DNA from 3 places in the Rhizobium sp. PAMB 3182 genome. Region 1 is predicted to be linked to each of the others. Evidence: predicted binding sites of a transcription regulator. Region 1 holds the regulator's gene; each other region holds the start of a gene.
What was found. The regulator PhoB, encoded in region 1, activates phosphate uptake and scavenging genes when phosphate is short. The targets are predictions, from matches to a motif close to TGTCATNNANCTGTCAT.
Positions count from the first base shown of each region.

Region 2: the regulator PhoB is predicted to act here: its motif matches at 5,800-5,816, upstream of ACU5AZ_RS16965 (DUF1045 domain-containing protein).
Region 3: the regulator PhoB is predicted to act here: its motif matches at 7,918-7,934, upstream of ACU5AZ_RS19425 (UDP-2,3-diacylglucosamine diphosphatase).

Region 1 is NZ_CM128607.1:1,535,005-1,545,030, forward strand. It holds gene ACU5AZ_RS07645 (acetylornithine transaminase) at 1-901, opposite strand, end outside; gene ACU5AZ_RS07650 (GcrA family cell cycle regulator) at 1,303-1,836, shown strand; gene phoB (phosphate regulon transcriptional regulator PhoB) at 1,980-2,663, opposite strand; gene phoU (phosphate signaling complex protein PhoU) at 2,690-3,409, opposite strand; gene pstB (phosphate ABC transporter ATP-binding protein PstB) at 3,457-4,260, opposite strand; gene pstA (phosphate ABC transporter permease PstA) at 4,257-5,099, opposite strand; gene pstC (phosphate ABC transporter permease subunit PstC) at 5,103-6,056, opposite strand; gene pstS (phosphate ABC transporter substrate-binding protein PstS) at 6,162-7,220, opposite strand; gene phoR (phosphate regulon sensor histidine kinase PhoR) at 7,510-8,790, opposite strand; gene ppk2 (polyphosphate kinase 2) at 8,975-9,856, shown strand; gene ACU5AZ_RS07695 (hypothetical protein) at 9,863-10,026, opposite strand, start outside.
Region 2 is NZ_CM128607.1:3,528,848-3,538,873, reverse strand. It holds gene ACU5AZ_RS17000 (quinone oxidoreductase family protein) at 1-693, shown strand, start outside; gene ACU5AZ_RS16995 (metallophosphoesterase family protein) at 895-1,635, opposite strand; gene uraH (hydroxyisourate hydrolase) at 1,639-1,995, opposite strand; gene ACU5AZ_RS16985 (ureidoglycolate lyase) at 1,992-2,492, opposite strand; gene alc (allantoicase) at 2,489-3,511, opposite strand; gene uraD (2-oxo-4-hydroxy-4-carboxy-5-ureidoimidazoline decarboxylase) at 3,511-4,008, opposite strand; gene puuE (allantoinase PuuE) at 4,008-4,931, opposite strand; gene ACU5AZ_RS16965 (DUF1045 domain-containing protein) at 5,013-5,720, opposite strand; gene ACU5AZ_RS16960 (NAD(P)/FAD-dependent oxidoreductase) at 5,837-7,015, opposite strand; gene mnmD (tRNA (5-methylaminomethyl-2-thiouridine)(34)-methyltransferase MnmD) at 7,014-7,742, shown strand; gene ACU5AZ_RS16950 (response regulator) at 7,731-10,026, opposite strand, start outside.
Region 3 is NZ_CM128607.1:4,053,323-4,063,348, forward strand. It holds gene ACU5AZ_RS19400 (LTA synthase family protein) at 1-673, opposite strand, end outside; gene ACU5AZ_RS19405 (NAD+ synthase) at 884-2,563, shown strand; gene ACU5AZ_RS19410 (GGDEF domain-containing protein) at 2,696-4,183, shown strand; gene ACU5AZ_RS19415 (DUF2865 domain-containing protein) at 4,206-5,300, opposite strand; gene ACU5AZ_RS19420 (NADP-dependent malic enzyme) at 5,471-7,783, opposite strand; gene ACU5AZ_RS19425 (UDP-2,3-diacylglucosamine diphosphatase) at 7,993-8,799, shown strand; gene ACU5AZ_RS19430 (ABC transporter permease) at 8,991-10,026, shown strand, end outside.

The DNA of each region.
Region 1 (10,026 bases):
CATGCTCCAGGAAGCCATCGGCGAGGATGACGTCCAGGACGGCATTGCCGACGGCCATGGCCAGCGGGTTGCCGCCATAGGTCGAGCCATGCGTGCCCGCGACCATGCCTGACGCGGCTTCCGCCGTCGCAAGGCAGGCGCCGAACGGAAAGCCGCCGCCGATACCCTTGGCGATCGCCATGATGTCCGGCGTGATGCCGGCCCACTCGTAGGCGAAGAGCTTGCCGGTGCGGCCGACGCCGGTCTGCACCTCGTCAAAAATCAGCAGCAGGTCGTGCTCGTCGCAGATAGCGCGCAAAGCCTGCAGGAATTCCTTGGACGCCGGCCGGACACCGCCCTCGCCCTGTACGGGCTCGACGAGAATGGCCGCGGTCGCGTCCGTGATCGCGGCCTTGACGGCATCGAGATCGCCGAAAGGAACCTGGTCGAAGCCGGGCGCCTTCGGGCCAAAGCCTTCGAGATATTTCGCGTTACCGCCAGCCGCGATCGTGCCGAGCGTACGGCCGTGGAACGCGCCCTCGAAGGTGATGATATGGAACTTGTCCGGATGTCCGTTGGCATACTGGTAGCGCCGGGCCGTCTTGATCGCGCATTCCAGCGCCTCGGCGCCCGAATTGGTGAAGAACACCTTGTCCGCGAAGGTCGCGGCGGAGAGGCGCGCGGCCATCTTTTCCTGGCCGGGGTTCTCGTAGACGTTCGACAGGTGCCAGACCTTGCCGGCCTGCGTCGTCAGCGCCTCGACCAGATGCGGATGCGCATGGCCAAGCGAATTCACGGCAACGCCGGCGGCGAAGTCGATATAGCGCTGGCCGTCCTCGGTGACGAGCCAGATCCCCTCGCCTCGCTCGAAGCGCAGAGGTGCTCTTGCATAGGTATCGTAGAGCGGACCGTTCTGAGCCATGGCGCTGACCTTTCCTGGGCTTTGTTGGCTGGGCACAAATAAAAAAGACCGCCTTTTGGGCGGTTGCCGCACTATCATCATATAGGTCGCCGATGTCAACAAATCACCTGTAAAATCAGGCGATCGCGGCGCCCGCATCAAATTCGAAGGATGGCCTCGCATCCATCGCCAGGCAAAAAAGTGAAAAGAAGCAAGTTGGGGAAAACTGCGAAATCGAATCACGATGATTCCGGCGACTCTTGTCACGGAGTCAGGCTGGCACTAGGTTAAACGTGCATTAAGAATTTGCGCTTGGCGGAAAAAAGTCACCCGGCAGTACAAGAGGCGTACTCCGTCCCGGAGGAATTCGGGACACGGTGAAGGATTCTGCCATGCATTGGACTGCAGGCGGAGAAGACCCAATGAATTGGACAGACGAACGCGTTGAAAAGCTTAAGAAATTGTGGGCGGATGGGCTGAGCGCCAGCCAGATCGCCGCACAACTCGGTGGCGTCAGCCGCAATGCCGTCATCGGCAAGGTTCACCGTCTCAATCTTCCCGGACGGGCCAAGTCCGGCGGCGCATCCTCGGCAGCGCGCACGGTCAAGAGAGCCGTCACCGCCCCGAAGGCTCCGAACTACGCGGCCCGCGTCACGACCCGCACCGTCACCCGTACGGCCGGCGCCACGGCACTGAAGGAAGAGGTCGAGATCAACGCGATCCAGGAACTCCGATACGTTCCTGCCTCGAACGTCGTCGTGCCGATCTCCCGCCGCTTGGCCCTGACCGAACTGACCGAGCGCACCTGCAAATGGCCGGTCGGCGATCCGCTGCAGGACGACTTCCACTTCTGCGGCTGCGAGTCCCCGGACACATCTCCCTACTGCAACTATCACGCCCGCCTCGCCTACCAGCCGACCAGCAGCGACCGTCGTCGCGCGGCGGCCGCGAACTGATTGCTGCGGCGTCAATCGACTGATCATGATGAACGGGCCTTCGGGGCCCGTTTTTCGTTTCCGCATCCGCACTTCGGCCAAATGAAAAACCCCGCCGGCAATGGGCGGGGCTTTAAATTTCCGGAGCGCGGACTGGTCGAAGCTCAGACTTCCATGGAATAGCCGGCACCGCGAACGGTGCGGATGACGTCCTGCATGTTGGAGAAGTTCAGCGCCTTGCGCAGACGTCCGACGTGCACGTCGACCGTGCGCTCGTCGACATAGATATCGTGGCCCCAGACCCCATCCAGCAGCTGCGAGCGCGAGAACACGCGGCCCGGAGAGGCCATCAGGAACTCCAGAAGCCGGAACTCGGTCGGGCCGAGGCGGACCTCGCGGCTCTTGCGGTGGACGCGATGCGTTTCCCGGTCGAGCTCGATGTCGCCGCAGCGAAGGACGGCGGAGAGAACTTCCGGATGCGCGCGCCGCAGCATGGCGCGGACGCGGGCCATCAGTTCAGGCATCGAGAACGGCTTGACGACATAGTCGTCGGCGCCGGTCGAAAGACCGCGGACGCGTTCGCTTTCCTCGCCACGTGCCGTCAGCATGATGATCGGCAGGCGCTCCGTTTCCGGGCGCATGCGCAGGCGACGGCAAAGCTCGATGCCGGGAACGCCCGGCAGCATCCAGTCGAGAAGCAGAAGGTCGGGCACGCGCTCCTTGAGGCGTATTTCCGCCTCGTCGCCGCGCATGATCGCCTCGACCTCGTAGCCCTCGGATTCCAGATTGTAGCGAAGAAGCTCGCTCAGAGCTTCCTCGTCTTCAACAACCGCTATTTTCGGGACCATTCACGGTTCTCCAACTTATCGAGCCGTCACTCGGACGTCACGCCCATGGTGGACGTGTTGTCGTCCTTCGGACGCTCGCCTTCCGGCTGGCTGCCGGTCGTCATGTAGTAGATCGTTTCGGCGATGTTCGTCGCGTGATCGCCGATGCGCTCGATGTTCTTGGCGCAGAAGAGAAGATGCGTGCAGGTGGTGATGTTGCGCGGATCTTCCATCATGTAGGTCAAGAGTTCGCGAAACAGCGAGGTGTGGATCGCATCAATCTCCTCGTCGCGGTCGCGGATCGACTTGGCCTTTTCCGCCGAGCGGCTGGTATAGACGTCAAGCACTTCCTTGAGCTGCACCGAGGCAAGCTCGGACAGATGCTCGAGACCGCGGGCGAGCTTGCGCGGAACACCCGTGCCCTGCACGGCGATGACGCGCTTGCCGATGTTCTTCGCCAGGTCGCCGACGCGCTCGAGGTCGGCCGCGATGCGGATCGAACCCATGATTTCGCGCAGGTCGGCCGCAACCGGCTGACGACGGGCGATCGTGACGACGGCGGCGTCGCCGATTTCGCGCTCGCCAACGTCGAGGACGACGTCGTCGGAGATCAGCTTCTGGGCAAGTGCCAGGTCGCCGGTGACCAGCGCCTGCACGGATTCGCTGACCATCTGCTCGGCGAGACCACCCATTTCGGAGATCCGGCGCTGCAGGAACTTCAATTCATCGTCGTAGGCCGACATGAGATGCTGTTGTGTCGAGGGCATTTTGGTGTTCCCTGATATCTTGAGGCAGGCTTCAGCGCGGCTGCGGCTCAGCCGAAGCGACCGGTGACGTAGTCCTGCGTGCGGCTTTCCTTCGGAGACGTGAAGATCTTCGCGGTCTCGTCGAATTCAACCAGCTCGCCGAGATACATGAAGGCGGTCTGGCGCGAGACGCGGGCAGCCTGCTGCATGTTGTGCGTGACGATGACGATGGTGTAGTCGGCGCGCAACTCGTCGATCAGTTCCTCGATCTTGGCGGTCGAGAGCGGGTCGAGAGCGGAGGCCGGTTCGTCGAGCAGGATGATCTCCGGCTTGACGGCAACGGTGCGGGCGATGCAGAGGCGCTGCTGCTGGCCGCCGGACAGGCTGAGGCCGCTGGCATGCAGCTTATCCTTCACCTCGTTCCACAGGGCGGCGCGGGTCAGGGCAGCTTCCACCCGTTCGTCCATCTCGCTCTTGTTGAGATTCTCGTACAGGCGGATGCCGAAGGAGATGTTCTCGTAGATCGACATCGGGAACGGGGTCGGCTTCTGGAACACCATGCCGACCTTGGTGCGCAGCAGGTTCAGGTCCTTCGACTTGTCGAGAATGTTCTCGCCGTCGATCAGCACTTCGCCCTCGGCGCGCTGCTTCGGATAAAGCTCGTAGATCCGGTTCAGGACGCGCAGCAGGGTCGACTTGCCACAGCCCGACGGACCGATGAAGGCCGTGACGCTGCGCTCCGGCAGGGACAGGCTGATGTCCTTCAGGGCCTTGCTGTTGCCATAGTAGAAGTTGAGATTCTTGATCTCGATCTTCGTCTTTTCGGCGGCCTTCTGTGGCGCGACTTTGTCTAGGGAAAGCATCTGGCTCATCTGTCCTCTCTGCGTCCGGTCAGGCTACGGGAAATTACGCTCAAACCCAAGACGGTCATGGTTATGATCAATGCGCCGGTCCAGGCCAATTGCTGCCATTCTTCATAGGGGCTGAGGGCAAACTGGAAGATCGTCACCGGCAGGCTCGCCATCGGAGCATTAAGGTTGGAACTCCAGAACTGGTTGTTGAGCGCGGTAAATAGAAGCGGCGCGGTTTCGCCGGAGATGCGGGCGACGGCGAGCAGGATGCCCGTGACGATGCCCGACGAAGCGGCGCGGTAGGCGACCGAGCGGATGACGATCCAGCGCGGTGCGCCGATCGCCGTACCGGCTTCACGCAGCGCGTTCGGCACGAGGCTCAGCATGTCCTCCGTCGTGCGCAGCACCACCGGGATGACCAGGACGGCGAGCGCGAAGGATCCGGCCAGCGCCGAGAAGTGGCCCATCGGGCGCACCACGATCTCATAGATGAACAGGCCGACGACAATCGAGGGTGCCGACAGCAGGATGTCGTTGATGAAGCGCACGACCATGGTCAGCTTGCTGAAGCGGCCGTACTCGGCCATGTAGGTGCCGGCCAGGATGCCGATCGGCGTGCCGACGAACATCGCGATGATGGTCACGATCAAGCTGCCGACGATGGCGTTCAGAAGACCGCCCTCCTCACCCGGAGGCGGGGTCATTTCGGTGAAGACCTGCAGGTTCAGACCGGCGGCGCCCTTGTAGACCAGCGCGCCGAGAATGAGCGCAAGCCAGATGATGCCGATGCCGGCGGCGACGACGCAGAGCGTCATCATCACGGTATTCTTGATCTTGCGACGGGGATAGATCGAGGACATCGGTCAGGCTCCCTTCTTGCTCTCGATGCGCATCAGCATGTAGCGCGCGATGGCAAGGATGATGAAGGTAATGATGAAGAGGATCAGGCCGAGAGCGATCAGCGAGGACGTGTACATTTCGCCGTCCGCTTCGGTGAATTCGTTGGCGATCGTCGCCGAAATGGTCGTGCCCGGCGCGAAGAGCGAGGCGCTGATGCGGTGGGCGTTGCCGATGACGAAGGTGACGGCCATGGTTTCGCCCAGAGCGCGGCCGAGGCCGAGCATGACGCCGCCCATGATGCCGACGCGGGTGTAGGGAACGACGACGTTCTTCATCACTTCCCAGGTGGTGCAGCCGATGCCGTAGGCGGATTCCTTCAGCACCGAGGGCACCGTGTCGAACACATCCTTGGTGATCGACGAGATGAACGGCAGGACCATGATCGCCAGGATCAGCGAGGAGGTCAGCAGGCCGATGCCGTAGGGCGGGCCGGCGAAAAGGCTCGAGAGGATCGGCACGTCGTGGAAAAGATCGATGACAAAGGGCTGAACCTTCGTCTGGATGAACGGTGCAAAAACGAACAGGCCCCAGATACCGTAGATGATCGACGGAATGCCGGCGAGCAGCTCGATGGCGATGCCGATCGGTCGGCGCAGCGGACGCGGGCAGAGCTCGGTCAGGAAGATGGCGATGCCGATGCCGATCGGCACGGCGATCAGGATGGCGATCGCGGAAGTGACGATCGTGCCGTAGATCGGAGCAGCGGCGCCGAAGTTTTCCTTCACCGGGTTCCAGCTTTCGGTGACAAGGAAGGAGAAGCCGAACTTGGAAAGAGCGTCCCACGATCCGATGAACAGCGAGGCCGCAACACCACCGAGAAGAAGGAGGACAATGACAGCGGATGCGCGGGAAACGGCATGGAAGACCGCATCGGTCAGAGCGAAGCGCCGGACGACCTTTTCGCGGCGACCTGCCATTTGTTGATCTGTGACTGCTGCCATCGACATGCGGCTATTCCCCTTCGCAGGCCTGGAACCGAAAGAAAAAGAGGGGCGAGTTCTCGCCCCTCTTCCATTGAGCAATTACATTGCGGAGTAGAGCGGCTTGCCGTCAGAACCGACGACGTCCTTGGCCCACATTTCCTCAACGCTCTTGACGACGCTTTCCGGCATCGCGACGTAGTCGAGTTCGTCGGCCATCTTGCCGCCGTTCTTGTAGGACCAGTCGAAGAACTTCAGAGCCGAACCGGTCGCAGCAGCGTCTTCCGGCTGCTTGTAGACGAGGATCCAGGTGGCAGCGGTCATCGGCCAGGATTCAGCACCCGGTTGGTTGGCGAGGATGACGCCGTAGCCCGGCTTGGAGTTCCAGTCAGCATTGGCGGCGGCAGCAGCGAAGGCTTCAGCCGTCGGAGCAACCTTCTTGCCGTCCTTGTTGAGCATGTCGGCATAGGTCATCTTGTTCTGCTTGGCGTAAGCATACTCGACGTAGCCGATGGAGCCCGAGGTCTGCGCAACGTTGTTGGCAACGCCTTCGTTACCCTTGGCGCCGATGCCGACCGGCCATTCGACAGCCTTGTCCACGCCAATCTTTTCCTTCCAGTCGGCGGAAACGTCAGCGAGGTAGTAGGTGAAGTTGTAGGTGGTGCCCGAACCGTCCGAACGGTGAACGACGGCGATCGCCTGCGACGGCAGGGTGACGTCCGGGTTCAGCTTCTTGATGGCTTCGTCGTCCCAGGAGGTGATCTTGCCCATGAAGATGTCGGCAAGGGTCGTACCGTCGAGAACCAGATCGCCCGGCTTGAGGCCTTCAACGTTGACGACCGGGACGATACCGCCCATGACCATCGGGAACTGTGCGAGACCGATCTCGTTGAGCTCATCACCGGAAAGCGGAGCGTCGGAAGCACCGAAGGTGACGGTCTTCGCCTTGATCTGCTTGATACCGCCGCCGGAACCGATCGACTGGTAGTTCAGGCCGATGCCGGTTTCCTTCTTGTAGGCGTCAGCCCACTTTGCGTAGATCGGGTAAGGGAAGGTAGCGCCAGCGCCGGAGATGTCGGCAGCCTGGGCGGCGGAGAACATGAAGCCTGCGGAGGCAGCCACTGCCACGGCATAGGCCATTGGACGGAAGAAGTTTTTCATTGAGGTCGCTCCTCTTGGAATTCGATCTTGTAAGCACCGCGAATGGTGCCTGTCGGGGCCGGACAACAGTTGACGGCTTGGCGTTTTCCGTCGCTGCAACCCAAGGAACGCTTCTTCATCCCCCTGGTCTGCGGCGCTGGATTGTTGACCTTTCCGGCGCCCGGCCCGCTTGTCATATCCGCTCCAGCGCCACCCTTTTATGTCAGTTCGGTGAAAGTTTTGTGACAGCTTAAGATATTGAAAATAAACAATATTATTTTCCAAGACAAATCACCTGCCCGTCAACATGTCAAAAACGGACGGTAAACTTGGCGCCTTTGCCGACTTCCGAGGAAACGAGCAGCCTGGCGCGATGGCGCGTGAGGATGTGTTTGACGATTGCCAGACCGAGACCGGTGCCCTTTTTGGACCGGCTGTCCTCAACGCTGACGCGGTAGAAGCGCTCGGTCAGGCGCGGCACATGCTCGGCGGGAATCCCCGGCCCGTAGTCGACGACATTGACCTCGGTCGGCTTGCCGCCTCCCTCGCTCAGGTAGACATCGATCCGCTTGCCTTCCTGGCCATACTTGCAGGCGTTCTCAATCAGGTTCTCGAACACCTGCACGAGTTCGTCCCGATCGCCGATCACCTCGACAGGTTTTTCCGGCAGGTGCAGGACGATGTCGATGCCGAGCTCCTCCGACAGCGGCTTCAGCCCGTCGGTGACCTGGCCGAGCAGCGGCACGAGGTCGACCTTGGCGTCGGGGGCGATATGCGATTTCAGCTCCAACCGCGACAGGGAAAGAAGATCGTCGATCAGCCGGCTCATCCGCGTCGCCTGCTCCAGCATGATGCCGAGAAAGCGCTGCTGCGCCTTGGGATCGTCCTTCGCCGGCCCCTGGATCGTCTCGATGAAGCCGCGCAGCGACGCGAGCGGCGTCCTCAGCTCATGGCTGGCATTGGCGACGAAATCGGAGCGCATGCGATCGAGACGGCGCAACTCGGAGACATCGCGGAAGGAAAGAAGAAAGAGGCCGGGCCTCGCTTCGCCCGGAACAATCAACGGCTTGACGCAGACGATGAAGCTGCGCTCCGACGGCAGGCGCTCGAAATGTTCGGTCTGGTTGACCTTGCCGCTCGTCACCGTGTCGCGCGCCATGTCGAGAATGCCGGGCGAGCGGATGCGGGCGGAAAGATGCGCGCCTTCGGTCAGTTCGCCGAAGGCCTTCAGCGCCGCCTCGTTCTGAAAGACGACCGTCAGATCGCGGTCAAGCAGGAAGAGCGGCATGTCGATTGCCGACAAGGCGGCGCGAACGCCACGGACATCGCCGCCCCAGTTGCGCCGTTCTTCCGCCGAATGGCCCTTGGCCTCATCCAGCCGGCGGCCGGCCGGCATGGCGACAAGCGCGACCGCGGCGGCCAACCACAGGACGAGAACGAGAGGCCAGCCGGGGCTGATCACCGCCAGCAGGACGGCGAAGCAGGAGAGCACCAGCAAAGGCCAGGCGGCCAAGCGCAGGCGCACGGCAAGCACGTTCGCAACGCTCGCGGTCTCTTCTCTGGTCTCTGGTTGGTCCGGTCGCTGCAACATTCCCCACTTCCACTTCATTGTGCGGAAGGCCCTTGTTATCCCTTTTTCATGACAGAAGTTTTTTGTCCGCGCCAGAGCGGGTGCCAAGGGCTATCTGCAAGGCATCTTGAACTCGCCGCAAGGATATGGCCACATGCGGCGATCGATTTTCTCACAACGATCAACACCTTGGAGAGGAACCGCCATGAGCGATGTAATGGAGAGCCGCGCTGTGGAACTGACCGTCAGCGGCAAGAAGCGCATCTTCGACATCGACGATCCCAAGCTGCCCGACTGGGCCGACAAGGACGAAATCGAATCGGGCGACTTTCCCTACAAGGAGAAGATGGACAAGGGCGAATACGAGAAGACACTCGAAGCGCTCCAGGTCGAGCTCGTGAAGATGCAGTTCTGGATGCAGGAGAAGGGCAAGCGCGTGATGGCCGTCTTCGAGGGGCGCGATGCGGCCGGCAAGGGCGGCTCGATCTTCGCCACCCGCGCCTATCTCAATCCCCGCTACGCCCGGGTCGTGGCTTTGCCGAAGCCAAGCGACATCGAACGCGGGCAATGGTACTTCCAGCGCTATGTCGAGCATTTCCCGACGACCGGCGAGTTCGTGATGTTCGACCGCTCCTGGTACAACCGCGCCGGCGTCGAGCCGGTCATGGGCTTCTGCACGCCGGACCAGTACGAGCATTTTCTCAAGCAGGTGCCACGCTTCGAGGAGATGCTGGTCGACGACGGTATCTTCTTCTTCAAGTTCTGGCTGAACATCGGCCAGGAAATGCAGATCAAGCGCTTCCACGACCGCCGCCACGATCCGCTCAAGGTCTGGAAACTGTCACCGATGGACATCGCCGCACTGTCGAAGTGGGACGATTACACCGAAAAGCGCGACCGCATGCTGAAGGAGACCCACACCAAGGATGCGCCATGGACAATCGTCAAGGCGAACGACAAGCGCCGCGCGCGCATCAACCTGATCCGCCACATCCTGCTGTCTCTGGACTATGACGACCGCGACCTGAAGGTGATCGGCGAGATCGACGACAAGATCCTCGGCCAGGGACCGGATTTCCTGAAGTAGCGGCTCTCACCGGCCGGGCAGCAGCCTCACCGCATAGAGATTGATGCCGTTGCCCTTGGCCGCGAGATCCGGATTGATGATCAGCTTGCCCGGTGCGTTCGGCGTCAGCGAGCGGGTGAACTCGATCTGGAACAGCGTGTCGGTCTTTTCCTGCGCCACGGTGAAGCGAT
Region 2 (10,026 bases), 2.0 Mb from region 1:
TATGCTACAACCCGGCTGCTACCCGCCGAGCGCGCCATGCGCCTGCCCGACGGCGTTTCGACCAAGGTCGCTGCCGCCTCGATGCTGAAAAGCCTGACCGCCTACATGCTTCTGAAGGAAGTCTATCCGGTCGGCGAGAACACCACTGTCTTCGTCCAGGCGGCTGCCGGCGGCGTCGGCTCAATCGTCGTCCGCTGGGCCAAGCATTTCGGCGCAACCGTTATCGGTGCGGTCAGTTCGGACGAGAAGGCGGAGATTGCCCGCCGCCACGGCGCCGACCATGTCATCGTCGGCCGCAACGCTGATCTTGGCAAGGAAGTGAAGGTGCTGACGGAAGGCCGTGGCGTCGATGTCGCCTATGATGGTCTTGGAGGCGAACCGCTTATAAAGATGCTGGATTGCGTCCGTCCCTTCGGCATGGCCGTCAACATCGGCCAGGTCGTCGGCCCCGTCCCAGCGTCGATTAGCGCCGACATCGCCGCGCCCCGCGCCATCGCCTTTTCGAGGCCAAGCGTGATGTTCTACATCTCCGACACGGCGCGTTACCGCAAGGCGGCCGATCGCGTCATCCATCATCTCGCCGCCGGCCTGGCACCAGGCGAAGGTCAGGAATATGCCCTTGCCGACGTCACCCTGGCCCACCGCGATCTTGAGGCCGGACGCACCAGCGGCAGCGCCATTCTCGTGCCGTAACCGCACAGATTTCAGAGGGTTGCGCCGGGGAAGAAAAATTTACCGGAAAGAAAATTTCTTCTTTACTTTACGTTAACCACTCGGCATTATCTTTACATACAGATCCTGCATTTACGAATGCAGTCGAGGGAAACCGCGCTAGCACGGATGTACTGCAGCGCGGTTTTCCGCATATGAACTCTCCTAAAATTTCAATGATCGCTAGCGCAGCCACCCAGTGGCCAGTGCTGCCGCCCACTCGTCGCGGCCGTTCTCGCGTGCCAGTCTCGCCGCGGCTTCGCAGTCATAGGGCACCTGCCGGAAGGTGACCGACCAGCCCGCGCTGTCCTTCTCCAGAATTGCGTAGCTTGCCAGCGGATTGCCCGTCTGCATGCGGTGCGGATAGGGCTGGTCGTCCTCATAACCCGGACAGCCGACGCTTCCCGGATTGACGATCAGCCGACCGTCGCGAAGCCGGACGGTGCGTGGCGTGTGCGTATGTCCGCAGAGGATGAGGGAAAAATCCACGCCTGCGGCCATCGCCTCGATCTCATCTACCGGGCGCTGGTGCATGATGCCCTGCGGAGAGACCGTCTCCAGCCAATAGGTGTTGTCGTCGGTCGGCGTTGCATGACAGAGATAGACCTCGTCCTGCCAGACGCGATCGAACGGAAGGCTTGCCAGCCAAGCAAGGTGCGAAGGCGTCATCCGGTCGCGGGCATAACGATCCGTCCGTCCCATGGCCTCGGGCATCTGTTCGACGAGATAACGGTCGTGATTGCCGCGCACTGTCGGCAGGTCGAGCGCCATCAGCCGGTCCGCCACCTCCGCCGGCCAAAGCGGCCCGGACACGCAGTCGCCGAGATTGACGATGTCGCGAATGCCCAGCCGCGCGATGTCGGCGAGCACCGCCTCCAACGCTTCCAGATTGCCGTGAATGTCGGCGATCGCGGCGAAACGCACCGCTCAACTGCCGCGATAGGTGGAATAGCTGTATGGCGAGAGAAGCAGCGGCACGTGATAATGCGCCGTCGTATCGGCAATACCGAAGCGGATCGGGATGTCGTCGAGGAACGGCGGATCGGCAAGCGCGACGCTCTTCGCCCGCAGATAATCACCGGCATGGAACAGGAGTTCGTAACGGCCAGCGGCAAAATCATCGCCCTGCAGCAGCGAACCGCCATCGACGCGGCCATCGGCATTGGTCACCACCGTCTTGATCAGCACAGGTTCGGCGCCGTCCATCCGGAAAAGATCGATGACGAGGCCTTCGGCCGGCGTGCCGCGGGCGGCATCAAGAACATGTGTGGTAAGACCGGTCATGGCTTCGGCTCCGTGATGGTGAAGGGTGTGTCGAAGAAGAATTCCTCGAGATTGTTACCCGGTCCGGCGCGGTCGACAACCAGAAAGTCGGACGCTTCGCCGATCGCCATCAGCGGATGGTGCCAGACATTGCGGCGGTAGTTGACGCCCTGATGGGGCTCAGCGAGAAAAACCTGCGGCTCGCCGGGCTTTCCGTCCTCGTCCATGGAGACCACCACCAGAAACGGCCGGCCGGAGAGCGGCGTAAACGACTGGCTGCCGAATGGGTGCCGCTCCATCATGTCGACCGTGTAGGGAAAGCTGCGCGCCTGGCCGCGGAAGATGTTGAGGATGACCGAGGCCCCCTCGCCTTCGGCCTCGGCGGTGGCGAGCGCGTGAAACCGTTCGGTCGTGCCGCCGTTGATCAGCCGCATCGTCTGCGGATCGGCTTCCAGAACATCGCCGAAGGGGGCAAAGGCCGCCTTCGTCAGCGGCCTTATCGGAAGTGTACGGCTCACGCCTTGTGGCCCATCAGCCTGAGGCGCATGACGCCGCCGTCCGGATGCATGGCGAAGCGGACATGCGTGACCGGCCCGATATCGGCGACGGTGTGTCCGGCGAAGACATGTTCGTGGTCCATCTCCAGCTTGTGGCGGGCAAGGATCGGCTTCCAGCTTTCGGACGCGGCAATTTCCGCCTCGCTGATCGTCTCGCCGGCATCCGGCAGATAGGCGCCGAGCAACTCGCAGGTGTCGGGAAAATTACCCTTGAAGAAATGTGTATCGACGATGACCCGCTTGATGATGCCCGGATGGCCGAGGCGGATGATGGTCCAGTCATGGCCGGGGCCGCGTCGACGCTTGGTTTCCCAGCCGTCGCCCATGTTGATGCCGCGCCCGGGCGACAGCATCTTGTCGGGATGCCCGTAATGGGCGTCCGTCCAGGTCAGTGCCTTGGCGCCGTGGAAGATGTAGGCGAGATCGATTTCCTGCTCGGGCGAGACCTTCGACCAGTCGAAATGCGCGGCACCGTAGACGCGCAGGCGGGCGATGCCGCCATCGGGATACATGTGGACCCGCAGATGCGTCCAGACCTTGTCGCGATCGCCGTTCTCGAAGAAGAACTGCGCGCTGGCGCCGAGCGTCGACTTGGCGAGCACTTCGGTCCACTCGGTCGCATCCGTCGGATCGCCGCTCTCGACGAAGGCAGCCTCGATCGAGACCGCGGGCGCGTAATTGCCGGTGAAGTAGCGGGTATCGACATCGAAACCGAAGATCTTTCCCGGCATGGCAAGCCGGATGATCGCAAAGTCATGGCCGGGCGTGCGCTTGCGCCGGCTTTCCCAGCCGTCCATCCATTTGCCGTTGTCGTCATAGGCATCGGCCTTCCACACGGCCGGATCGTCGGACAGCATGCGGTCGACCGGTGCGAAGAAATCGTCGGTCACGAAAATGCCCTTGGCGCCGAGACGGGCCGAGGCGAGATTGACGGCGCCCGCCGCGAAATCAGGCAGCAGGACCTCACTTACTTCAGTCATCAGGAATTCTCCGAAAATATGGCGTCCAGCCTCAGCCGCGCGATCTTCTCCACCTGCGCGCAGGCTGTCGCCAGCTCCTCCTCGCGCTCATGGTGGATGCGTGTCTCGAACGCGGCCAGAATGGCGTCCTTGTATAGGCCTTTCACGGCAATAATAAAGGGGAATCCGAACTTTGCCACATAGGCCAGGTTGAGTTCGGTGAACCGCGCATGCTCCTCGGCCGTCAGCTGATCGAGGCCGGCGCCGGCCTGTTCCTTGCGGCTGTCTTCGGTCAGCTTGCCGGCGATGGCGAGCTTGCCGGCGAGATCGGGATGGGCGCGAAGAACCGCCAGCCTCTCCTCGCCATTCGCCGCGCGGAACGCCGAACAGAGCGCCGCGTGAACACTGCTCGCCGACAGCGGTTCGGTGATCCCGGCATCATAGGCCCGCTCCGCGACCCACGGCGAATGCTCGAATATGCCGCCGAAGCGGGCTACGAAATCCTGTCTGTCCATCATCACATGATCTGCGGCTTGTGGTGCTCATGCCAGTGACGGGCGATCTCGATCCGCTTCGGGATCCACACCTTGTCATGGGAAAGCACGTATTCGACAAAGCGCTTCAGCGCGGCGGCGCGGCCCGGACGGCCGACGAGGCGGCAGTGCAGGCCGACATTCATCATCTTCGCCTGCCCCTCCTTGCCCTCCTGATAGAGCACGTCGAAGGCGTCCTTCAAATAGTTGAAGAACTGGTCGCCGGCATTGAAACCCTGCGGTGTCGCAAACCGCATGTCGTTCGTCTCAAGCGTATAGGGAATGATGAGGAACGGCTTGCCGTCGAGACCCGGCACCCAATAGGGCAGATCGTCGGCATAGGAGTCGCTCGAATAGAGGAAGCCGCCCTCCTCCATGACGAGCTTCAGCGTATTGTCGGACGGCTTGCCCTGATACATGCCGAGCGGGTGCGAGCCGGTCAGTTCCTTGTGCAGCCGCACAGCCTCGAGAATGTGCTCGCGCTCCTTCTCGATCGGAAAATCCTTGTATTCGAGCCAGCGATAGCCGTGGCTGGCGATCTCCCAGCCGGCTTCCTTCATGGCGGCAACCGCTTCCGGATTGCGCGCCATGGCAAGCGTGACGCCGTAGACGGTGACCGGAACATTCAGGCTGGTGAACATGCGGTGCAGACGCCAGAAGCCGGCGCGCGACCCGTATTCGTAGATCGATTCCATGTTGAGGTTGCGCTGCCCCGGCCAGGGTTGCGCGCCGACAATCTCCGAGAGGAGCGATTCCGACGCCGGATCACCGTCCAGTATGGAGCTTTCGCCCCCCTCTTCGTAATTGACCACGAACTGCACCGCGATCCGCGCATCGCCCGGCCATTTCGGGTCGGGGGTTTGACGGCCGTAGCCGATAAGATCGCGGGGATAATTGTCTATGTCCATCGACGCACCTTTTTCCATTCGGTCAAAAATTATCAGGTGCGATTGGATTGTCGAGGGCGCCAAGGCAAAAAGCGGCGCGTTCTACGCCCTCTTTTTCTGCGACACGGGCCCAAGCGGGTGCAGCGAATGCACATGGAAGGGAGCCCCTTGCTCCTCCTCGATCATCAGCGCCAGATTGGCCACTTCCAGCGGCATTTCGAGCGCCGGCGCGAAGAAGCGCTTCAACGCCCGCTCGAAGCGCTCCAGCTCGGACGCATTGAGCGCGCCCGTCAGCATCATGTGAAAGCGGTATTCGTCCATCACATGCGGATGGCCCCAGCGGTGGAGATTGGCGAACTCGGTTGCGTTCAGAACGTCCGGATTGCGCCGCTCGATCTCGACGTCGCTGAGCGGTGCCCGGTAGGCATCGAACTCGTGGATGACGGAACAGGCGAGCTCGTGCATTTCATAGGGATAGGTCGAAGCGATCAGCCCCAGCCCCTGCCCGACCCGCGCGACCTCGAGCGGTGGCAGCAGGAACGGCTGGCGACCGCCGGCAAATGTCATCATGTGCTTCAGGAGAGACGCCGGATTGGCGTCATCCTTCAGCCGGAACGGCGCCTGCAGCATGGCATGGAACCCCGCCCGGCGCGGCAGCGCTGTGTGGAAGGCAATCTCATGGATGCCAAGGCCACCGATGCCGTGCGGTTCGTACAGGTGGCCCGCGAAAGCGTCGCGGCCGAGCCACAAGGCCGCCGCCTCCGAAAGCACATGGCGCGGCGGCGGTGTAAAGGCGATAGAATAGCGCATGTCGCACATCCCGAAAGAAGGATGAAATTCGTCGGCATCGGTCATTCCGATGCTGTTTGCGCCGGTTTAGGTGATTTGCGTAACAGATTGACGACGGGGAGAAGGCGGAATTGCGCTCATATCTTGCCGGCCAGGACAAAGTGCCGTTCGGCGACGAAGCTCTCCGGCAGGACAATACCGGACGGCCTGCCGGCAATCTCGCCGACAACTGCTTCGGCAAGCCGGTGGGCGATCCCGAAACTGACCTTGAAGCCGCCGGTCAGAAAGGAAACATTCTCAAATGCCGGGTGCCGGCCGGCCATCGGATCGCGGCCGATCGCCTTTGGTCTGAGCCCCGCCCAGCGCTCGACAACCGGCGCTTCGCCAAGGCATGGCGCAAGGGCCCTCGCCCGCTCCAGCAAATCCTCCAGCAGACCATCGGTGGCGAACGGCTGGTCGAACTCCTCCTCGCTGGTGCTGCCGACAGCAACCAGCCCATTCTCATGCGGCACGACATAGACGCCGTCGTGAAAGATGACCGGCAGCGCCGGATCGATCTCCGCCTTCAATAGCGCTGCCTGCCCCTTGACCGGCTTGCCGATCGGCTTTGCCATCGGTGCCATGGCCTCAGCCAGAGGGAATGAGCCGACACCGGCGGCAATCAGGCAGTGCCCGAAACGGATGTCGTTGCCGCCGACGCAGGCGACCCCCGCCTTCGCATCGATGGACGTGACCGCCGCGTTCTCCATAAGCCGCGCCCGACCCGACCGACGGAGAGCGGCAATCAGCGCCGCCGTCAATGCGCGCGGCGACACGCGGGCCGCAAACGTGTCGAGCACCACGCCGAAGGGCGCTGCCTCGGCATGAGGCCACGTCGCAAATGGCGACTGCTCCAGCACCTGCCAAACATAATCCGCGCCCGGGACTTGCCAGTTCAACCGCGCATCCTCGGAATGACCAAACGCGCGCTCCCGGTTCTGCTCGTGGGTCAGCGGCAGAAGACGGCCGCAGCGGTGGTATCCGGTCGAAAGCTCGGTCATCTCTTCCAGCGCCGCGATCTCGTCTTCAAGCGCAACGAGCGCATCGAACTGGAACTGCTTCTTCGCGTTCCAGCGGTCGGGTTGATGCGACATCAGTGCGCCGAGAAAGCCGTTGCTTGTGCCCCCACCCAAACGGCCCGCATCGGCGAGCAAGACATCGAGGCCCGACTGCACCGCCTTTAGAGCCGCCCAAAGCCCCACGATGCCGCCGCCGACGATCAAAAGACCGGCGGACGATTGACCGCTCGCAAACGCGGTATTATCGGCTTGGCTCATGACGGATCCAATTTCGAACGACGGCGCCTCCGGCAACAGGCTCGAATGGCGCGAGGGCGATATGCCCTATTCGACCGCCTTTGGCGACCACTTTTATTGCCAGACGGACGGACGGCTGGAATGCGCCTACGTGTTCATGGACGGCAATGGCTTGCCGGCGAGATGGCAGGCCGGCGGTGATTTCCGCATCGGCGAACTGGGGTTCGGCACCGGTCTCAACCTCTGCGAAACCTGGCGGCAATGGAAGCGGTCACGGACAGCGGATGGTCATCTGCACTTCACCTCGTTCGAGCTCTATCCCATGCAGCGCGAAGAGATTGACAAGGCGCTCGCCCACTGGCCGGAGATCGATGCCGAACGGCAGGGCCTGACATCGCTCTGGCCCGACGCGCCAGAAGGCATCGTCACGCTCGAACTCGACAGCCGCACGACGCTGACGATCGTCTGCGGCCCGGCGGCAGACACTGTTCCGGCCGTGCACATGCCTTTCGATGCCTGGTATCTCGACGGTTTTGCCCCCTCCCGCAACCCGGACATGTGGTCGCCGGAACTGATGGCCACGGTCTGTGCGAAGACGGCGCCTGGCGGCACATTTGCCACTTATGCAGCGGCAGGTTTCGTCCGCCGCAATCTCGGAGCCGCCGGTTTCGAGGTCAAGCGTCGGCCGGGATTTGCGGGCAAACGCGAAATGCTGTTTGGAACGAAGGCCGCGCCCTCAGGGGCGTGACTGCCCCGCTCCCGCCCCTTCCACATCGCTCAGGAGCGCGTGGATCTTGTCGAGCAGGACCGAAGGCACGATCGGCTTGGCCATGTGATCATCCATGCCCGCGTGCAGGCAGACCTCGCGCTCCCGTTCGAGCGCATGGGCGGTGACGCCGATGATCGGCACATGCGCGCCGTCGCATCGCTCCTGCTCCAGCTCGCGGATCATCCTGGCGGCTTCGAACCCGTCCATCACCGGCATGGAGACGTCCATCAGGATCAGGGACGGAGAGAGCGCCTCCCAGCTCGCCACCGCATCGGCGCCATTCTCAACCATCTTGAACCGCAAGCCCGCCTCGAGAAGGATCTGCGAGAAGAATATCCGGTTGACCTCGTTGTCCTCGGCGACCAGTACATCGATCCGCTGTGCATCCGTCTTCCCGACCGCCGGCCGGGGCCGGGCTCTGCCGTCAACAGGTGGTACCGGGAGGAAGGTGTCGCGGCGTTGACCGTCCATGCGCGCAGCAGTGCGCAAGACCTCGATCAGCGTGCTGCGCAGAATGCCGAAGCGAACGGGTTTCACGACATAGGTATCCGCAATGGTCCCGGTCTTGGGCTGGCCGCGCTCGGCCGCGTCCAGCGACGACAACAGAACGGCCGGTATGTGCGGGCAGATCTCGCGGTGGATGATGCCGACGGCGGCAGTCCCCTTCATATCGTCGAGCCGTTCGTCAACAATGATCGCCGCCGGCTTCACACCCGCTTCGAGTGCCGCCTTGAGGATCTGCATCGCCATGCCGGCGTCTTGCGCCACCACGGCTTCGCAGCCCCAGTCGGAAAGTTTCGCGCTGAGCAACTCGCGCCCGATCGGATTCGAATGGATCACCAGCACGCTGCTGCCACCGAGATCGACAGGGAGCGCCCAGACCCGCTCGCGATGCGACGCCACGGCAAAGGGCAACTCGACGGTGAAGGCGCTGCCGACACCCGGCTCGCTTTCGACCGAAATCGTGCCACCGAACAGCTCGACCAGCGTTGCCGTCACCGACAGTCCCAGCCCGATACCTTCGTAGCGTGCGCTGTTGCCCGCCTCAAGCTGGTGGAACTTGTCGAAAATCGTCGGAAGCTTGTCCGCCTCGATGCCGATGCCGCTGTCGCGAACCGTCAGGACCAGCGTGACGCACGACGGATCGTCCTTGTCAGTGCGTGAGGCAAGGTCGATCAGCACATGACCGGCCTCGGTAAAGCGGATCGCATTGCTGACAATATTGGTGAGGATCTGCCGCAGGCGGCCCGCATCGCCGACAAGCGTGCTCGGCAAACTGTCGTCGCTCGAAAGGAATATCTCGAGGTCCTTTTCGAAGGCCGCGGCCGACATCAGCGTCGCGACGTCCTCGACCGCCTCGAGCGGGTCGAAATGCTGGCTGACAAGCCGCAGCTGACCGGCTTCGAGCGTCGAGAAATCCAGGATATCGTTGATGATCGTCATCAGCGCCTTGCCCGATTTGACCATCACGTCGATGAAGGTCTTCTGCCGCGGATCGGGATCGGTCTTGGCCAGCAGTTCGGCCATTCCCAGAACGCCGTTCATCGGGGTGCGGATTTCGTGGCTGACGACAGCGAGAAAGTCCGATTTTGCCCGGTCGGCGGCCTCGCTGCGGGCGAGCGCGACCTTCAGCTCTTCCTCGCGCTGCTTCATCTCGGTCATGTCGGTGAGCACGATGGTCCACTGGCCGAGACCGTTGGGCGAGGCCTCCATATGCACCCAGGTCTTGCCGGCGGCCAGGAATCCGGCGGAAAACGCCTGATCATTCAGGAGAAAATTGTCCCATTCGGCGGACGGGTCAGCAAGTTCGCCCTCAAAGTCGCCCCGGGCCGCGCAATGCGAAATGAGGTCCGCCCAGGCAGCGCCGGGCATTAGCACTTCCGGCGGCAGTTCCAGCATGGCCGGCAGCGCATCGTTCGACAGCAGAATGCGTCCGTCCTCGATCAGCAGCAGCCCCTGCGACATGACCCGGGTCGCATCGGAGATGAACCGGCCAAGGCGGGAAAGCTGTTCCTGTACCTGATCGATCTCCATCTCCCGCGACCGGATGGTGGTCACGTCGGTGTAGATCATCAGCAAGCGACCGTCGCTCAGGTGGCGATTGGAAACGACGACGAACTTGCCGTTTTCGTATTCCACTTCCTGCGGCTTGTCGAAACTGTTGTCGGCAAGCTCGGTTCTTCGCCTGTCGACATATTCGTCCAGCGCCTCGGTCTTCACGGGTGCCATCCCGCCCTGCCGCGTCAGCTCGACGACTTCGGAA
Region 3 (10,026 bases), 1.7 Mb from region 1:
GCTTGTAGTTCTCCTTCTGGTCCCACATCATCGGCACGGCCTGCAGGCGGTCGCGCAGCCAGAAGAACTTCGAGTAGTCCATCATGTGGGCAAAGCCCGCGATCAGCGGCAGGGCGACGGCAAGCCGCAGGATGCGCTGGCGAGCCGAAAGCCGCGGAAAGGTGCGCCAGGCGAAAATCCAAGAGCCGATGACCGCTGCGGCGACGACGATCGTGCCCACGGCAAGCAGGATTGCGGTGAGCGGCCGGTCGCTGACGAGAGCAGGCATCAGTTCCATGATCTGCCGGCCGAACAGCATGTCGGACGGGTAGAAGGGATCGGACAGATAGAGCTGCTTCTGCGAGTTGACGACCGCCATGCCGACCAGCAGAGGCGCGAAGATCAGGATAGCCTTGTGCTCGCGGCCGAGCAGCGCGTCACCGGCCAGATAGGCAAGAAAGACGACGCCAACGGTGGTCCAGGACGGCTGGGCGAAGGTTGCGAAATAGGAGAGTGCTTCCGGCAGCGATCCGCGCGAGATCCATTCGACGACGAAGACCGTCAGGAAAGACAGGAACAGTGTCGCGAGCAGGGCCGATGCAAAAACCGTTGCCTGATGACCGCGGCGGGTAGCGGTGCCGCCTGCGTCAAGATAAGCATTCTGGGCAGGTGCACCGGATATGAAATAGGCCAAGGAAATCTCCAGATTTCACAAAAGTTTCATGCAAGCGTCATACGACTGTCATGATACTTACAGAAGGGCGCCTGAACCGAGCATGAATGAAATATTTCGTGCGTGGCAATTCTGTTGCGTTGCCGCTCGGACAGCAGGCAAAACCGGCAAATGCGAAGCACCCGGTGATCTCGCGTTGCAGGTCGGCGCAAGTCGCGCTAAACGTCGCTCATGACGACAGAAACGCCCGATCCAAAGCTCATTCGAATTGCGATTGCGCAAGGCAATCCCACGCTTGGCGACATTGCCGGCAACCTGCAAAAAGCCCGTGCCGCCCGTGCCGACGCGGCGGCGCAGGGCGCGGACCTTCTGCTCTTGACGGAGCTTTTCATCTCCGGCTATCCGCCCGAGGATCTGGTGCTGAAACCGGCGTTCCTGAAGGTCTGCCTGAAGGCGGTTGAGGAGCTGGCGGCCGACACGGCCGATGGCGGTCCGGGCGTCGTCATCGGCTTCCCGCGCCAAGGTGAAAAGGGCCGGCACAATTCGGTAGCCCTTCTTGACGGTGGCAGGATCGTTGCCGTGCGCGACAAGATCGACCTGCCGAACTACGGCGAGTTCGACGAGAAGCGCGTCTTCACCGAAGGCAGCATCACCGGGCCTTACAATTTCCGGGGCGTGCGCATCGGCATTCCGATCTGCGAGGAAATCTGGAACGATGCGGGCGTTTGCGAAACGCTGGCCGAGGCTGGCGCCGACATTCTGCTCGTGCCCAACGGCTCGCCCTATTACCGCGAGAAGCTGGACGTCCGCCACCAGGTGGCGCTGCGTCAGGTGATCGAAAGCGGCTTGCCGCTTGTCTACGCGAACCAGGTTGGCGGCCAGGACGAGCTCGTATTCGACGGCGCTTCCTTTGCCTTCAACGCCGACAAGACGCTCGCCTTCCAGATGAGCCAGTTCGAGGAAACGCTCGCCGTCACCACCTGGCGACTTGGCGAGGACGGCTGGCGCTGCGATGGCGGGCCGATGTCCAAGATACCGGAGCCGGAGGAGGCGGATTACCGTGCCTGCATGCTGGGTTTCCGCGACTATGTGAACAAGAACGGTTTCCGCAACGTCGTCCTCGGCCTGTCCGGCGGCATCGATTCGGCCATCTGTGCGGCAATCGCCGTCGATGCGCTCGGCGAAGAGCGTGTGCGCTGCGTGATGATGCCATATCGATACACCTCGCAGGACTCGCTGAAAGACGCGGCCGCCTGCGCGCTGGCGCTCGGCTGCCGCTATGACACGGTGCCGATCGAGGAGCCGGTGACAGGTTTCACCTCCGCGCTCTCCGAACTCTTCGAGGACACCGAAGCCGGAATCACCGAGGAGAACCTGCAGAGCCGCACGCGCGGCACGATCCTGATGGCGATCTCCAACAAGTTCGGCTCGATGGTCGTGACGACCGGCAACAAGTCGGAAATGTCGGTCGGCTACTGCACGCTCTACGGCGACATGAACGGCGGGTTCAATCCGATCAAGGACCTCTACAAGATGCAGGTCTATGCGCTGTCGCGCTGGCGCAACGCGCACGTGCCGCCGGGTGCCCTCGGACCGTCCGGCGAGGTCATTCCGCAGAACATCATCGACAAGGCGCCGTCCGCCGAGCTTCGGCCGGACCAGACGGACCAGGACTCGTTGCCGCCTTATCCGGTGCTCGACGACATTCTCGAATGCCTCGTCGAGGGCGAGATGTCGGTCGAGGATATCGTCGCGCGTGGCCATGATGCGGCGACCGTGCATCGGGTCGAGCATCTGCTCTACATTGCCGAATACAAGCGCCGGCAGTCCGCCCCGGGTGTCAAGATCACCAAGAAGAACTTCGGCCGCGACCGCCGCTATCCGATCACCAACCGGTTCCGCGACCGCTGATTTCGTAGTGCTTTTAGCGTTTGTTTACTCTGCAGTTTAAGCGTTCGTTGCTGCTTGCATGCTAACGTTTGCTCCACAATCAGGTGGTTGGGCATGATGTTCCCTCCGCCGGACGTGGCCTAGGGGGCAAGTATGCAGTATCGAAGTGCCAGCGTGATGGGCAGCCGGATGGTGCCGGTCATCTATCTCGCCTGTGCCGTCATCGCGGGTGTCTTTGCGGCTGCGGGCTTCATGGTCCTCGATTATTCGGTCAAGCAGGCGGAAGTCTTCGCGATCGCCAGCGAGCGCAAGCTGGTGCAGCAGGAATTCCAGCATCAGATCGATCAGGTCGCCAAGCTGCAGGCCGAACTCTCCTATTCCGACCGGACCGTTGACTATTTGCGCGCGCCCAACAGCGCTGACCTTCTTGCCGCCGATCCTACCGTTCGTTCGATATGGAGCGATCTCGGCTTTGCCTGGGTCGTCTTCACCTCCGCCGGAAACACGCCGCTGCTGGCCATCAAGGAGGGCAAGCGCGTGGAAGACAGCAGCGCCGGCGACCTGATGTTCTGGATCGACGATCTGATCTTCGAAGCGAAGCAGAAGTTTCGCGCTGCCCTGAAGGATGATGGCGGCCGTCTGTCGATCACGCGCTCGGCGCCGAATCCGGATTCGCTCGAGCTTCCGATGCCGGACATCTATGCGTCAGACATGCGGATGCTTTTCGGTGAGATGAGCATCGTGGTCGTCCAGGGCGTCGTGCCGCGCAGCCCGGACGGCGTCTTGCCATTCAACGGGCCGAGGCTCCTGATCACCGTGAAGCCGATTTCCAAGGCGATGCTTGCCGGGATGGACACGCGCCTGCATATCCGCAACCTGCATGTGGTCAGCGAAGCGGGCAAGGATCCGGCCGATGCGTCGACGCCTGTCGGCAACGGCTTTACGGATGGGCCTTATCTCGTCGCCTGGACACCGAACACGCCAGACACCTATATCTGGTCGAAGGCCGGCCCCAAGGTGGTCGTCGCCGTCCTGATCGCGCTTCTGGTCCTTGGCTATATCGCCGTACGTTTCGGCTCGGTGGTGCACGCCTTGCAGCGCAGCGAGGCGAGAAACAGCTTTCTTGCCAATCATGACGCGCTGACCGGTCTTGCCAACCGGGCAGGCTTCGATGCTGTGCTTGGCAAGGCGGCGGACGAACGGCGGCCGTTCTCCCTGATCGCCATGGACCTTGACCTCTTCAAGGCGGTCAACGACCGCTACGGACACACCGCCGGCGATGCGGTGCTGAAGGACATTGCCAACAGACTGCGCGACCGTATCGGCAAGCAGGGACTTGTCGGGCGTCTGGGCGGTGACGAGTTCATGGCGTTCCTCGATGGCGTTATCGACCGCGACGAGGTCATGGCGATCGCCACCGGCCTCGTGCGCGACGCGCAGGTTCCGGTGCTCCATGACGGCGTGATCCTTCAGGTGGGCGGCAGTGCCGGGGCGGCGATCTTCCCCAAGCAGGCGCAGTCCGTGCGCGAGCTCGTGCTGCTGGCCGACGAGGCGCTCTATGCCGCCAAGGACGCCGGACGCAACTGCGCCGTCATGTCGGGCGAGCATCCGGTGGCGGGTATCGTCAAGCAGTTCGCCTGAAAAGCCACGCCCGTCTGTCCGCTCAGTTTTCCTGATTTTCGGGCGTTTCAGTCATGTCGTCGCCGACGATGAAGGACGGGCCGACCTGACGGATATTCCGCTTTTCCGGATCATAGTCGCGTTCGTCTGCAGCCGGTAGCGGCGACGATGGGGTCACCGCCTCCGCGACCGGCTTCTTTGCGGGCGGCGGGACAGTGGTTATCGTCGAGTAGCCTTCGCCGGAAGGTGTCTGCTGCAGCTTCTCGCGCCGCATGATGTCCTTGTAATAGGCTTCCATCTCGCAGCCGCATTGGGGATCCGCGCCCGGCTTGCGCTGCTTGTAGAGGTTGGCCGTCGACATTTGCGAATATGGCTCACCGGTGGCGGCGGAAATCATGTCGCCGGTCTCGGTGTCATAAAGCGAGGAATAGAACAGTTCGGTTTGCGTTCCGGGGCACATGGCCGCGCAGGTCTCTGCGTCCCGCTGAAAGGATGCGGGACTGGCATTGGACGAGATCGGGAAGAAGCCGCCGTCACAGGTCCTGACACACATGGTCTTCAATGGACTGCCAACTTCGAAACCGAGCGTGGGGCGGATCACCGATGGCCAGAAGTGTTTCTTGTCCTCGCGTGGCGGGATGAAGGTCTCGACGGGCCGGCGTATGTCGGTGTCGCTGTCCGGGTCGGTGGAGGCGAGCGTTGGAAACGTGTCGCTCTGGCATCCGTTGGCGGCGATGGCGTCGAGGATTTTCTGCCGCTGCTCGCGCGTCGCTCCGCTTCGGTTGGAGATCGGCAAGCGGCCGGAGGCCATTTCATCGCGTGCCTTTCGCATGCCGTCGATGGCCGACTGTTGGGCACTGCAGGCATCCTGGTTGGCGCCGCCAATGACGACGACGCTGCCCGACGAGCAGCCCATGTCCCTCAGCCGCTGGCGGGCGGCGCGGATTTCCTGGTCCTTGTCCAACAGTGCGCGGCGAAGGGCTCGGGTCTGGATAGTGGTGCCGATGACTTCGGTGCCGGAGGTCAACTGCTGATACAGCGTGGTGCAAACCTCGTCCGACTGCGCCAGCGCCCGATCCGCCGTCGGCAAAGCCAGGCAGATTGACAGGATCATCAGGCCGAACTGGTTGGCAGCCACGTCGGAGGCCTCCGGTTTTTCAGGCGGGCGCCTATCTCACGCAGCCCATCCCATGCGCCCGCCGCAAGCAGAGGCGGACCTGATCTTTGCAGGCCATCATAATACAGGCGTGCGTTGCGGCAAGCTGACCAAAACGGGACAGCTTGCCCGCAACAGTGTCATGGGTGCCCTCAGATCGGCTGCGATGCCTCGACGACGGAGAGGGCCGCCATGTTGACGACGCCGCGCGACGTCACCGAAGGCGACAGGATGTGCACGGGCAGGGCGGCGCCGAGCAGGATGGGGCCGACATGCAGGCCGTCCATCATCGTCTTGACCACGCCGAGCGTGATGTTGGCTGCGTCGAGGTTTGGAAACACCAGGAGATTGGCTTCGCCCGTCAGCCGGCTCTGCGGCATGACGCGCTTGCGCAATGCCTCGGAAATGGCAGAATCGCCATGCATTTCGCCGTCGACTTCCAGGTCCGGCGCCTTTTCCTCCACCAGCGCCAGGGCGCGGCGCATCTTCGCCGAACTTTCCGAATCGCGCGAGCCGAAGTTGGAATGCGAGACAAGGGCGGCCTTCGGCGTAATGCCGAAGCGGCGGATTTCCTGGGCGGCCATGATGGTCATTTCCGCGATCTCTTCGGCCGACGGATTGTAGGTGACGTAGGTGTCGGTGAAGAAGGTGGCGCCGCGCTGCGAAATCAGCAGGCTGAGGCCGGAGAAGTCGAGCACGCCTTCCTTCTTGCCGATGATCTGGCGGATATCGCGCAGATGCCGGTCGTAGCGGCCTTCGAGACCGCAGATCTGCGCATCGGCTTCGCCGCGCTTGACCGCTAGCGCACCGATGACCGTCGGGTTGGTACGCACGATCGTGCGGGCTGCTTCCGGGGTGACGCCGCGGCGACCGACCAGCGCGAAATAATCGTCGACATATTCGCGGAAGCGCGGATCGTCTTCCGGGTTGACCACGTCGAAATCGGTATGGGGCCTGATCTTCAGGCCGTAGCGCTTCAGGCGCATTTCGAGGATCTGCGGACGGCCAATCAGGATCGGTCGGGCAATGCCTTCTTCAAGCAGGATCTGGGCGGCGCGCAGCACGCGCTCGTCTTCGCCTTCGGAGAAGATCACCCGCTTGCGCTCGGCGCTCTTGGCGGCCGCGAAGATCGGCTTCATCAGGAAGCCGGAGCGGAACACGAAGCGGTTCAGCTGATCGAGATAGGCGTCGAAATCGGTGATGGGCCGGCTCGCGACGCCGCTTTCTTCGGCCGCCTTCGCAACAGCCGGCGCGATGCGCAGGATCAGGCGCGGGTCGAAGGGCGACGGGATGAGGTAGGTCGGGCCGAAGACCGGCGTCTCGCCGGAATAGGCGCGGGCCGCCACGTCGGACACTTCCTCGCGGGCGAGTGCCGCGATCGCCCGCACGGCGGCGAGCTTCATCTCTTCGTTGATGGTCGTTGCGCCGCAATCGAGCGCACCACGGAAGATGTAAGGGAAACAGAGGACGTTGTTGACCTGGTTCGGGAAGTCCGATCGCCCGGTGCAGATCATCGCGTCGGGACGCGCCTCGCGGGCGAGGTCCGGCATGATTTCCGGCGTCGGATTGGCGAGCGCCATGATCAGCGGCTTTTCGGCCATCTGGGCCAGGAGTTCAGGCTTCAGGACGCCTGCGGCTGAAAGGCCGAGGAAGACATCGGCGTCGGCAATGGAATCGGCCAGCACGCGCTTGTCGCTCTTCTGCGCGTAGATCGACTTCCAGCGGTCCATCAGGACCTCGCGGCCCTCGTAGACCAGGCCCTCGATGTCGTGGACCCAGATGTTCTCGCGCTTGGCGCCGAGGCTGACGAGCAGGTTGAGGCAGGCGAGCGCCGCCGCACCCGCGCCGGATGCGACGATCTTGACCTTGTCGATTTCCTTGCCGGCAAGTTCAAGGCCGTTCAGCACTGCCGCGGCGACGATGATCGCGGTGCCGTGCTGGTCGTCGTGGAACACCGGAATGTTCATGCGTTCGCGCAGCTGCTGCTCGACCTCGAAGCATTCGGGCGCCTTGATGTCTTCAAGGTTGATGCCGCCGAATGTCGGTTCGAGCGCGGAAATCGTGCTCACCATGCCGTCGACGGTCGGTTCATCCACTTCGATGTCGAAGACATCGATGTCGGCGAATTTCTTGAAAAGCACGGCCTTGCCTTCCATGACCGGCTTGGAGGCCAGCGGGCCGATATTGCCGAGGCCAAGGACGGCGGTGCCGTTGGAAATCACGCCGACGAGGTTGGCGCGCGAGGTGTAGTCGGCAGCCATCTCCGGATTGTCGCGGATGGCAAGGCAGGGTGCTGCGACGCCGGGTGAATAGGCGAGCGCCAGGTCGCGCTGGTTGCCGAGCGGCTTGGTCGCCTGGATCTCGAGTTTCCCGGGCGAAGGATAGCGGTGATAGAAGAGTGCCTGTTCGTCCAGATCGCCGCTGCGCGGGCCAGTGGTGTTGTTCGGCTTTTCTGGAGCGTTCATCCCATGCTTCTCCGTCTTTTGTGGCGCTTTGCCGATGGCTGTTACATCAAACCGTCAACCGGCGGTATCCAAAATATCGTCCCAGCGGCAATATTGCGCGCATTTTCGGTCTGCGTGACGCCTGCCAGGGCCATTGTCATCTTCCTGAAACAAGACTCTGTTTTTGACAGTCATAATTGGAGTGAACCAGTCGAACGGTGGATGACAAGATGGAAACCAGACGTTTCAGGACCCTTTTCATTTCGGACGTGCACCTCGGCTCGAAGGCTGCCAAGGCGGATTACCTCCTCGATTTCCTGCGCTATCACGAGGCCGAGACGATCGTGCTGGTCGGCGACATCGTCGACGGTTGGCGGCTGAAGCGCAGCTGGTTCTGGCCGCAGAACTGCAACGACGTGGTCCAGAAGCTGTTGCGCAAGGCGCGCAAGGGCACGCGCATCATCTACATCCCCGGCAATCACGACGAATTCCTGCGCGATTTTCCCGGCATGCACTTCGGCGGCATCGAGGTCATGGAGCGCGCCATCCACGAGGCCGCCGATGGCCGCAAATACCTGATCCTGCACGGTGACGAATTCGACGTCGTCGTCCGCAACATCCGTCTTCTCGCCTATCTCGGCGACTGGGCCTATGATGCGGCCATCCGGCTCAACATCGTGATCGCCGCCGTCCGCCGCCGCATCGGCCTGCCTTACTGGTCGTTTTCGGCATGGGCCAAGCTGCAGGTCAAGCACGCCGTCAACTTCATCGGCGAGTTCCAGAAGTGCGTCGTCGACGAGGCCCGCCGCCACAATGTCGACGGCGTCATCTGCGGCCACATCCACCACGCGGTCATGGAAGACCTGGATGGCATCCGCTACATCAATACCGGTGACTGGGTGGAAAGCTGCACGGCCGTTGCCGAGCATGCCGACGGCACCTTTGAGCTGATCACCTGGCAACAGGTGACCGCCGAAGAGCCTTCGCCGATCCAGCTTGCTCCGCCGCTGAAGTTGCGTTCCGACAAGGCGGCCTGAGGCGAGAGGCAGACTTCCGCTGCAGGAGGGGCCCGGGCCCTGTCCTGTCGGTGGCAACCACAGTGGCACGTTTGCAATGCGAGCGGTAAATTCCCGCGACATGGGGGACTGTCTCGACCGGCAGCCGTGACACTGGGCCTGCCGGAGGGTAAATAGGCAAGACTCAGTAATTCAATGAAGATTGGCGCATATTGTCAGCCGAAACGAGTACTCCTGCAGCCTTCGAATTCGAGACGCCCGGGGCGTCGGGCACCAGTCGGCTCGTGCTGACCGGTGACTGGCGCAATACGACGATCACCCCGGTCATCGACCCGTTGCGCGAACTCGCCGCCAAGGGGCTTCCAGAGGTTCTGGAGATCGATGTCGCCGGCCTCGGCAGCATCGATACGGCCGGAGCATGGCTTATCCGCCGGATCGAGATGAAGGCGCGCGAATCCGGTGCGCGCGTCAGCCTGACGGGCGAACGCGCCGGCCTGAAGGAACTGCTTGACGCGATCCCCGAGAAGGTGTCGGACGGAAAGGTGGCGCCGCGGCAGATGGCACTTGCCGAGCGCATCTTTGCACCCGTCGGTCGTCTGACGATCGCCTTCTGGAACGACTTCGAAGCGTCGATGTACATTCTCGGCTCCGCCGTACGCGGGGCGCAGATGAAGCTCGGGCGCGGCAGTGGCGTTTCGCCGGCGGCGATTGCCAACCAGGTCGACCGCATGGGCGTTCGGGCCATTCCGATCATCCTGCTGATGTCGTTCCTGATCGGTGCGATTATTGCCCAGCAGGGCGCTTTCCAGCTGCGCTATTTCGGCGCCGAGGTCTTCGTGGTCGATCTTGTCGGCATCCTGCAGCTGCGCGAGATTGGCGTACTGCTGACGGCGATCATGATCGCCGGCCGTTCGGGCAGCGCCATCACCGCGGAAATCGGCTCGATGAAGATGCGCGAGGAGATCGACGCGCTGAAGGTTATCGGGCTCAATCCCGTCGGCGTGCTGATCTTTCCGCGGCTGGTGGCGCTGACCATCGCCCTGCCGCTGCTGACCATCGTCGCCAATTTCGCGGCGCTCGGGGGGGCGGCGATCATCGCCTGGGTCTATTCCGGCATCACCTTCGAGGTGTTCCTGACGCGCCTGCGCGACGCCATCGACTATTCGACGATCATTTCCGGCATGGTGAAGGCACCGTTCATGGCGCTGATTGTCGGTGTGGTCGCCGCACTCGAGGGTATGAAGGTCG